2 linked regions of the Roseibium sp. Sym1 genome follow. The protein of the gene in region 1 interacts with the protein of each later gene in a pairwise test. Links are inferred from orthologs where the notes say so. Each region holds a gene or a part of one and is shown in the gene's direction. Other genes may lie near its edges. The genes, in order: trhO and rplL.

Region 1 (3,132 bases):
TGGACATAGTCCCTGGCCCTGGCCTCGAAGTCGCCCCAGCCGACACTGCTGCAAACCTCGGTGGCCGCGGTGAGCCCCTGTCTTGCGCGGTGCACGGCGATCAGGACAAAGATCGCACCGAGGACGGTGAGGGAACAAAGCAGTGAAGCGGCGAGTGTCCAGCCGGCGAGCCCGGCAAGACCCGCTCCCGCGCCCGCCAGACCGACCAGGGCCGCGCCCAGGGCAGCGTTATAGAGTGTGAATGAGCTCGTCATAACCCATGCCTTTTGACTGAAGGATCGATACCAGCTGGTCGTGGCCGGCCTGCATGCCCGTCTTGCGGTTGTCCGCCGTCTGCTCCGTCTTCAGAAGCTGGGCGTAGAGCGGGATGATCACGTCGTCGACGACCCGCCGGTTGGGAACACGGCGATTGGAGTGATAGCCGATGATCTTTCCTGTGCCGTCATAACTCGGTGTCACATGGGCAAGGACCCAGTAATGGTCGCCGTTGGCGGACATGTTGATCACATAGGCGAAGATCTCGCCGCCTGCCTCGATCGTGTCCCAGAGCAGCTTGAACACGCAGCGCGGCATGTCCGGATGGCGGATGAGACTGTGCGGTGCGTTTTCCAGTTCCTTGCCGGTAAAACCGGCAATGTCACGGAAGATATTGTTGGCGTAGGTGATGCGTCCACGCGTGTCGGTCTTCGAGACAATCAGGTCCCGTTCGGAGAAGAACCGCTCCACCCCCGTGGGGGCGACTTTGTAATGTGTCATCCTGCTGGTGCCCGCTCGGAATCGGTATCGTGGGCAGAAGCTAACCGCCTGAACTTAATTATCCATAAAGCATGTAAAGATACTTATACTCTAATGCTCTGACATATAAGCATTTTTACTGATTTTTGACGCGCGTTTCCAAAATGCTGACGGATCTGCCGCATTTCAGCCCGTGCCGGTGCCGCTTTAGTGTCTCGCGGTGACGGGATCCGAGAAACTGCGGACTTTGCAGTCCGGGACCTGTGGCTGTATAGAGGGCGCCAATTGACCGGATCATGATCACGACGCGTCCGTGCGCCTGGTCACAGCCGGTTGTTTGCCCGGAAAAGAAAAGCCAGATGAACGAATTTCTCGTTGCCGCCCTCTATCTGTTCACGCCGCTCGATGACTTCGACGCGCTGCGCGATCCGCTCAAGGCCTATTGTGAGGCGCGCGATGTAAGGGGCAGCCTGCTGCTGGCCTCGGAGGGCATCAACGGCACCATCTGCGGCCCGGAAGCGGGCGTGCGCGAGGTTCTGGCGCATTTGCGCAGCGATCCGCGGCTGAAAGACCTGACACACAAGGAGGCCTGGACCCACCGCCATGTGTTCAAGCGCATGAAGGTCCGCCTTAAGCAGGAAATCGTACGGCTCGCCGTCGACGGTATCGATCCGAACGAGATTGTCGGCGAATATGTCAAGCCGGAGGACTGGAACGCCCTGATCGCCGATCCGGATGTCGTCGTGATCGACACGCGCAACGATTATGAATTCGCCTTCGGCACGTTCGAGCGGGCACTGAACCCCGAGACCCAGTCCTTCCGGGAATTCCCGGACTGGGTCGAAGGCCAGGAGACCCTGAAGACGAAGCCCAAGGTGGCGATGTTCTGCACCGGCGGCATCCGCTGCGAGAAGGCCACGGCCTGGATGCTGAAACAGGGCTTTAAGGATGTCTATCACCTGGAGGGCGGCATCCTGAACTACCTGGAAAAGGTGCCGGAAGGCGAGAGCCTGTGGAAGGGCGAGTGTTTCGTCTTCGACGACCGTGTGTCCGTCGACCATCAGTTGCAGCCGCGCTGGGGCGCCTGGATCCCGGAAGAGGCCCGCCACATCATCAACGAGGACACGGATTACGAGACAGGTGCACGGGCCGATGACGATGTCGAGGCACCGTCGAGGGCCGGTTGATCCCGCACGCGTCCCGATCCGGCACGGCAATCGTTAACGATTGTTAACTTTTTCCCTTTAACCCCCTGGAGAACTTTCCTAAGGTCAGGAGTGCAGTGCATTTTTCTGCGCCAGACTGGGGGAAAGTCGATGCGTCACAGGTTCTGGAGCGCGGCCGCCGCGCTGGTTCTTACACCGGTTCTTGCCTCTTCCGCCGTCGCCGGCGGCCGGGCCCTGTCCTGTTACGAACAGGCGACCGTTCCCGCCGTCTACAGGACGGTTCACCAGAAGGTGCTGGTTCAGCCGGCTTCCAGCTACGTGGTGCAGAAGCCCGCCGTCTATGGCTATCAGAAACGCCGGGTGCTGGTGCAGCCCGAAAGGGTCAGCTATCGAACCAGCCCGGCGGTCTACCAGACACGACAGAGCCGCGTCCTGGTGCAGCCGGCCAGCGTCGGCTGGGAGTACCGGGTGATCAAGGGCCGCAAGATCCTGTGCAAGGTGCAGAATCCGGCCGTCTACAAGACTGTCAGCCAACAGGTGCTGGTCCAGCCGGCCTCGAAGGTGGCCGTCCGCCAGCCGGCCATTTACAGCACGGTCAATGAGAAGGTTCTGGTCCAGCCCGCTTCCAGTTACCGGGTGCAGAAACCGGCCGTCTACACGACGGTCAGCCGCCAGGTCCTGGTCCAGCCGGCGCAGCAGGTCTGGAAACCGGTCCGGGTACGCGGTTGCCGTTACTAGGACTGTGGATCAAAAGACGGTTGAATGAGACGACCAGCGAGGGCTGAAACATGATTTGCACACTGGTGGCGTCGTCGATCCTGCTGAGTGTCGAGGGTGGCTCCATGGCGGTCCTGATACCGGAAAACCAGTCGGTCCGGATCTACAACGAACAGTCCGCAGACGGTGAACACGCCGTCGTACACCTTTTCGGGGAGACCAAGATACAGGTACCCGGAGTGATGGCGGAACAGATCGTCGAGGCACTCAGACGCTGCCGCCGCGCAGGGGAATGATAGAACGCCAACCGGTCTTTGGACCGTACACAACGTCGCCTGTCACCAGCGTTCGCTTGCCCGTGCGAGTTCCGTTGCCAGAAAATCAACGAAAGCTCTTACTTTCGGGGCGAGATTGCGCCTGGAGCTGTAGACCGCAAAGACGCTGATGTCGAAAGCGTTGTAGTCCGCCAGAACCGTTTCGAGCCGGCCGTCCTCGCGTTCGTCCGCGATCATGT
Region 2 (3,184 bases), 630 kb from region 1 along the record:
AAGTTCGACGAGACCGTCGAAGTTGCGATCAATCTCGGTGTTGACCCGCGTCACGCAGACCAGATGGTCCGTGGCGTGTGCGTGCTGCCGAACGGCACGGGCAAGAGCGTCAAGGTTGCCGTGTTCGCACGTGGCGACAAGGCCGACGAAGCCAAGGCCGCCGGCGCCGACATCGTCGGTGCCGAAGAGCTGGTCCAGGAAGTGCAGGGCGGCAAGATCGACTTCGATCGCTGCATTGCAACGCCTGACATGATGCCGCTGGTCGGCCGTCTCGGCAAGGTGCTCGGCCCGCGCGGCCTGATGCCGAACCCGAAGGTCGGCACCGTGACCCCGGACGTGACCGCAGCCGTCAACGACGCCAAGGGCGGTGCCGTCCAGTTCCGCGTCGAGAAGGCCGGTATCGTTCATGCCGGTGTCGGCAAGGTGTCCTTTTCCGAAGACGCCATCCTGCAGAACGTCAAGGCTCTGCTGGATGCTGTCCAGAAGGCCAAGCCGTCCGGCGCAAAAGGTTCCTACCTGAAGCGCATTGCCGTGTCCTCCACGATGGGCCCGGGCGTGAAGGTTGATCTCGCAAGCGTTGCTGGCGAGTAATCCGGACTTTCCGGATGTTTTGAAGAGATTTCGGCCTTCGGGCCGAAAAGACCCGGCGGCACGCCGCCGGGTTGCCCTGTCCGAGACTGCAGGTGCCGGGAGACCGGCTTAAGCTTTTTGGCCTGCATAGATGGGTGAGAACCGAATTCTCCGCCGTTGACGCGGAAGACTTGGTTCGAACCAGACCTTGCCGCGCGTTTCTTGCGTGAGGGTGAGGGGACAGGACCCTGAGCGTCGCCCCAAGGCGGTTCCGGGTTCGGGACCTGCCTGAAAGGCGGCAAAGGTAAACCGGCGGCGGCAACGCCGCCAAATGGAGAAGGCAAGTGGAAAGAGCGGAAAAGCACGAGTTCGTGACGTCTCTCAACACCGAGCTGGGTAACACCGGTGTTGTTGTTGTCGCGCACTACGCAGGTCTTTCGGTAGCCCAGATGACCGCATTGCGGGCATCCGTGCGTGAAGCCGGCGGCACTGTGAAAGTCGCAAAAAACCGCCTTGTGAAACTCGCCCTTCAAGGCACTGACCTTGAGCACATCTCCGACCTGTTTCAGGGCCCGACCGTCATCGTCCATTCCGACGATCCGGTAGCCGCTCCGAAAGCAGCCGTCGAATTCGCCAAGGCAAACGAGAAGTTTGCAATCCTTGGCGGTGCTCTGGGTGCAACCAACCTGAACCCGGATGGAGTCAAGTCTCTGGCAACCATGCCGTCGCTCGATGAGCTGCGTGCGAAACTGGTTGGCATGATCCAGACCCCTGCTTCCCGCATGGCTCAGGTTACCGCCGCTCCGGCCGGGCAGCTTGCCCGCGTCTTCGGCGCGTACGCCAAGAAGGACGAGGCCGCATAAGGCGTCCAAACACACTGTCTCACGAAACCAAACTCTGGTTCGAACGTAAGGTACTAAGAAAATGGCCGATCTTGAAAAGCTCGTAGAAGAACTGTCCGCACTGACCGTCATGGAAGCTGCTGAACTCAGCAAGCTCCTGGAAGAGAAGTGGGGCGTTTCCGCCGCTGCTCCGGTCGCAGTTGCTGCCGCTGCCGGCGGTGCTGCCGATGCCGGTGCTGCTGCTGAAGAGAAAACCGAATTTGACGTTGTCCTGGCTTCTGCCGGCGACAAGAAAATCAACGTCATCAAGGAAGTCCGTGCCATCACCGGCCTGGGTCTGAAGGAAGCCAAGGAACTCGTCGAGTCCGCTCCGAAGGCCGTCAAGGAAGGCGTTGCCAAGGACGAAGCTGAAGAGCTGAAGAAGAAGCTGGAAGAAGCCGGTGCTTCTGTCGAGCTGAAGTAATAAAGGCCTTTTGAGCCTTTGGCGGTCCCGGCCTGGCCGGGACCGTTGCTTGCCCCGGCGGGTCTGACCCGTTTCCGGGGCGAACGTCCCACTAGGGCATGGTGATCCGGAGAGGCCGGATCAGGATGTCCTAGACCCCATAGATTGATCAGCCGATCCGCTTGTTCGTGAGGTCACGTCAGGCAGGCTGATCCGGGGGGACGGTTTTCCGAAGCGCCCGGGCGGTGGCCCGATTGGAAAAGGGGCGTTTCGGGAAGCCGTTACCCGGCCGATACGAGGAGCGACAATGACCCAAACGTTCAACGGTCGCAAAAAGGTCCGTAAATATTTCGGTTCCATCCGCGATGTCGCGGCTATGCCCAATCTCATCGAGGTTCAAAAAGCATCCTACGACCAGTTTTTGCAGGTCGACGAGATGCCGGGCGGCGGCCGCAAGAATGAAGGCCTGGAAGCGGTCTTCCAATCCGTATTTCCGATCTCCGATTTTGCAGGCACGTCCCTGCTGGAATTCGTTTCCTTCGAATTTGAAGCTCCCAAGTACGACGTCGACGAGTGCCGTCAGCGCGACATGACCTTCGCCGCGCCGCTGAAGGTCACCCTGCGCCTGATCGTGTTCGATGTCGATGAAGACACCGGTGCCAAGTCCGTCAAGGACATCAAGGAGCAGGATGTCTACATGGGCGACATGCCGTTCATGACCGACAACGGCACCTTCATCGTCAACGGCACCGAGCGCGTCATCGTCTCCCAGATGCACCGGTCGCCGGGCGTGTTCTTCGACCATGACAAGGGCAAGATCCATTCCTCCGGCAAGCTGCTGTTCGCCGCCCGCGTGATCCCGTATCGCGGCTCCTGGCTGGACATCGAGTTCGACGCCAAGGACATCGTCCACGCGCGTATCGACCGCCGCCGCAAGATTCCGGTGACCTCGCTCCTGATGGCGCTTGGCCTCGACGGCGAGGAAATCCTCAACACCTTCTACAAGCGGATCGACTACACCCGCCAGAAGGACGGCTCCTGGCGCATGCCTTTCGACGGCAACCGTCTGAAAGGCACGAAGGCCTCCTATGACCTGATCGACGCCGACAGCGGCGAAGTCGTCATCGAGGGTGGCCGCAAGATCACCGCGCGGACTATCAAGCAGCTCGACGAAAAGGGCGTGACCGCCCTGAAGGTCACCGACGAGGACCTGCACGGCCAGTACCTGGCCGAGGACATCGTCGATGCCCAGACCGGCGAGATCTATGCCGAAGCCGGCGATGAAATCACCGGCAAGCTGCTGGAAGAGCTGATCGAGCGTGGCCATCAC

The links.
Region 2: the proteins of trhO (region 1) and rplL interact in binary tests that used the Escherichia coli proteins (3 or more experiments, as listed by UniProt). The link is inferred for Roseibium sp. Sym1 from one-to-one orthologs.

Annotation. Positions count from the first base shown.
Region 1 is NZ_CP114786.1:3,887,054-3,890,185, forward strand. What follows is about bases 193-3,008. They hold trhO (oxygen-dependent tRNA uridine(34) hydroxylase TrhO), read left to right. Parts: upstream 193-1,094; coding sequence 1,095-1,922; downstream 1,923-3,008. Other genes in these bases: O6760_RS17645 (methyl-accepting chemotaxis protein), read right to left, coding at 193-254; O6760_RS17650 (PAS domain-containing protein), read right to left, coding at 229-756; O6760_RS17660 (hypothetical protein), read left to right, coding at 2,052-2,639; O6760_RS17665 (hypothetical protein), read left to right, coding at 2,690-2,914; O6760_RS17670 (LysR family transcriptional regulator), read right to left, coding at 2,957-3,008. Also shown: more of O6760_RS17645, read right to left, coding at 1-192; more of O6760_RS17670, read right to left, coding at 3,009-3,132. UniProt on the Escherichia coli protein: Catalyzes oxygen-dependent 5-hydroxyuridine (ho5U) modification at position 34 in tRNAs, the first step in 5-carboxymethoxyuridine (cmo5U) biosynthesis.
Region 2 is NZ_CP114786.1:4,512,935-4,516,118, forward strand. The notes cover bases 317-3,184. They hold rplL (50S ribosomal protein L7/L12), read left to right. Parts: upstream 317-1,494; coding sequence 1,495-1,875; downstream 1,876-3,184. Other genes in these bases: rplA (50S ribosomal protein L1), read left to right, coding at 317-591; rplJ (50S ribosomal protein L10), read left to right, coding at 915-1,433; rpoB (DNA-directed RNA polymerase subunit beta), read left to right, coding at 2,162-3,184. Outside these bases: more of rplA, read left to right, coding at 1-316. UniProt on the Escherichia coli protein: The binding site for several of the GTPase factors involved in protein synthesis (IF-2, EF-Tu, EF-G and RF3). Is thus essential for accurate translation.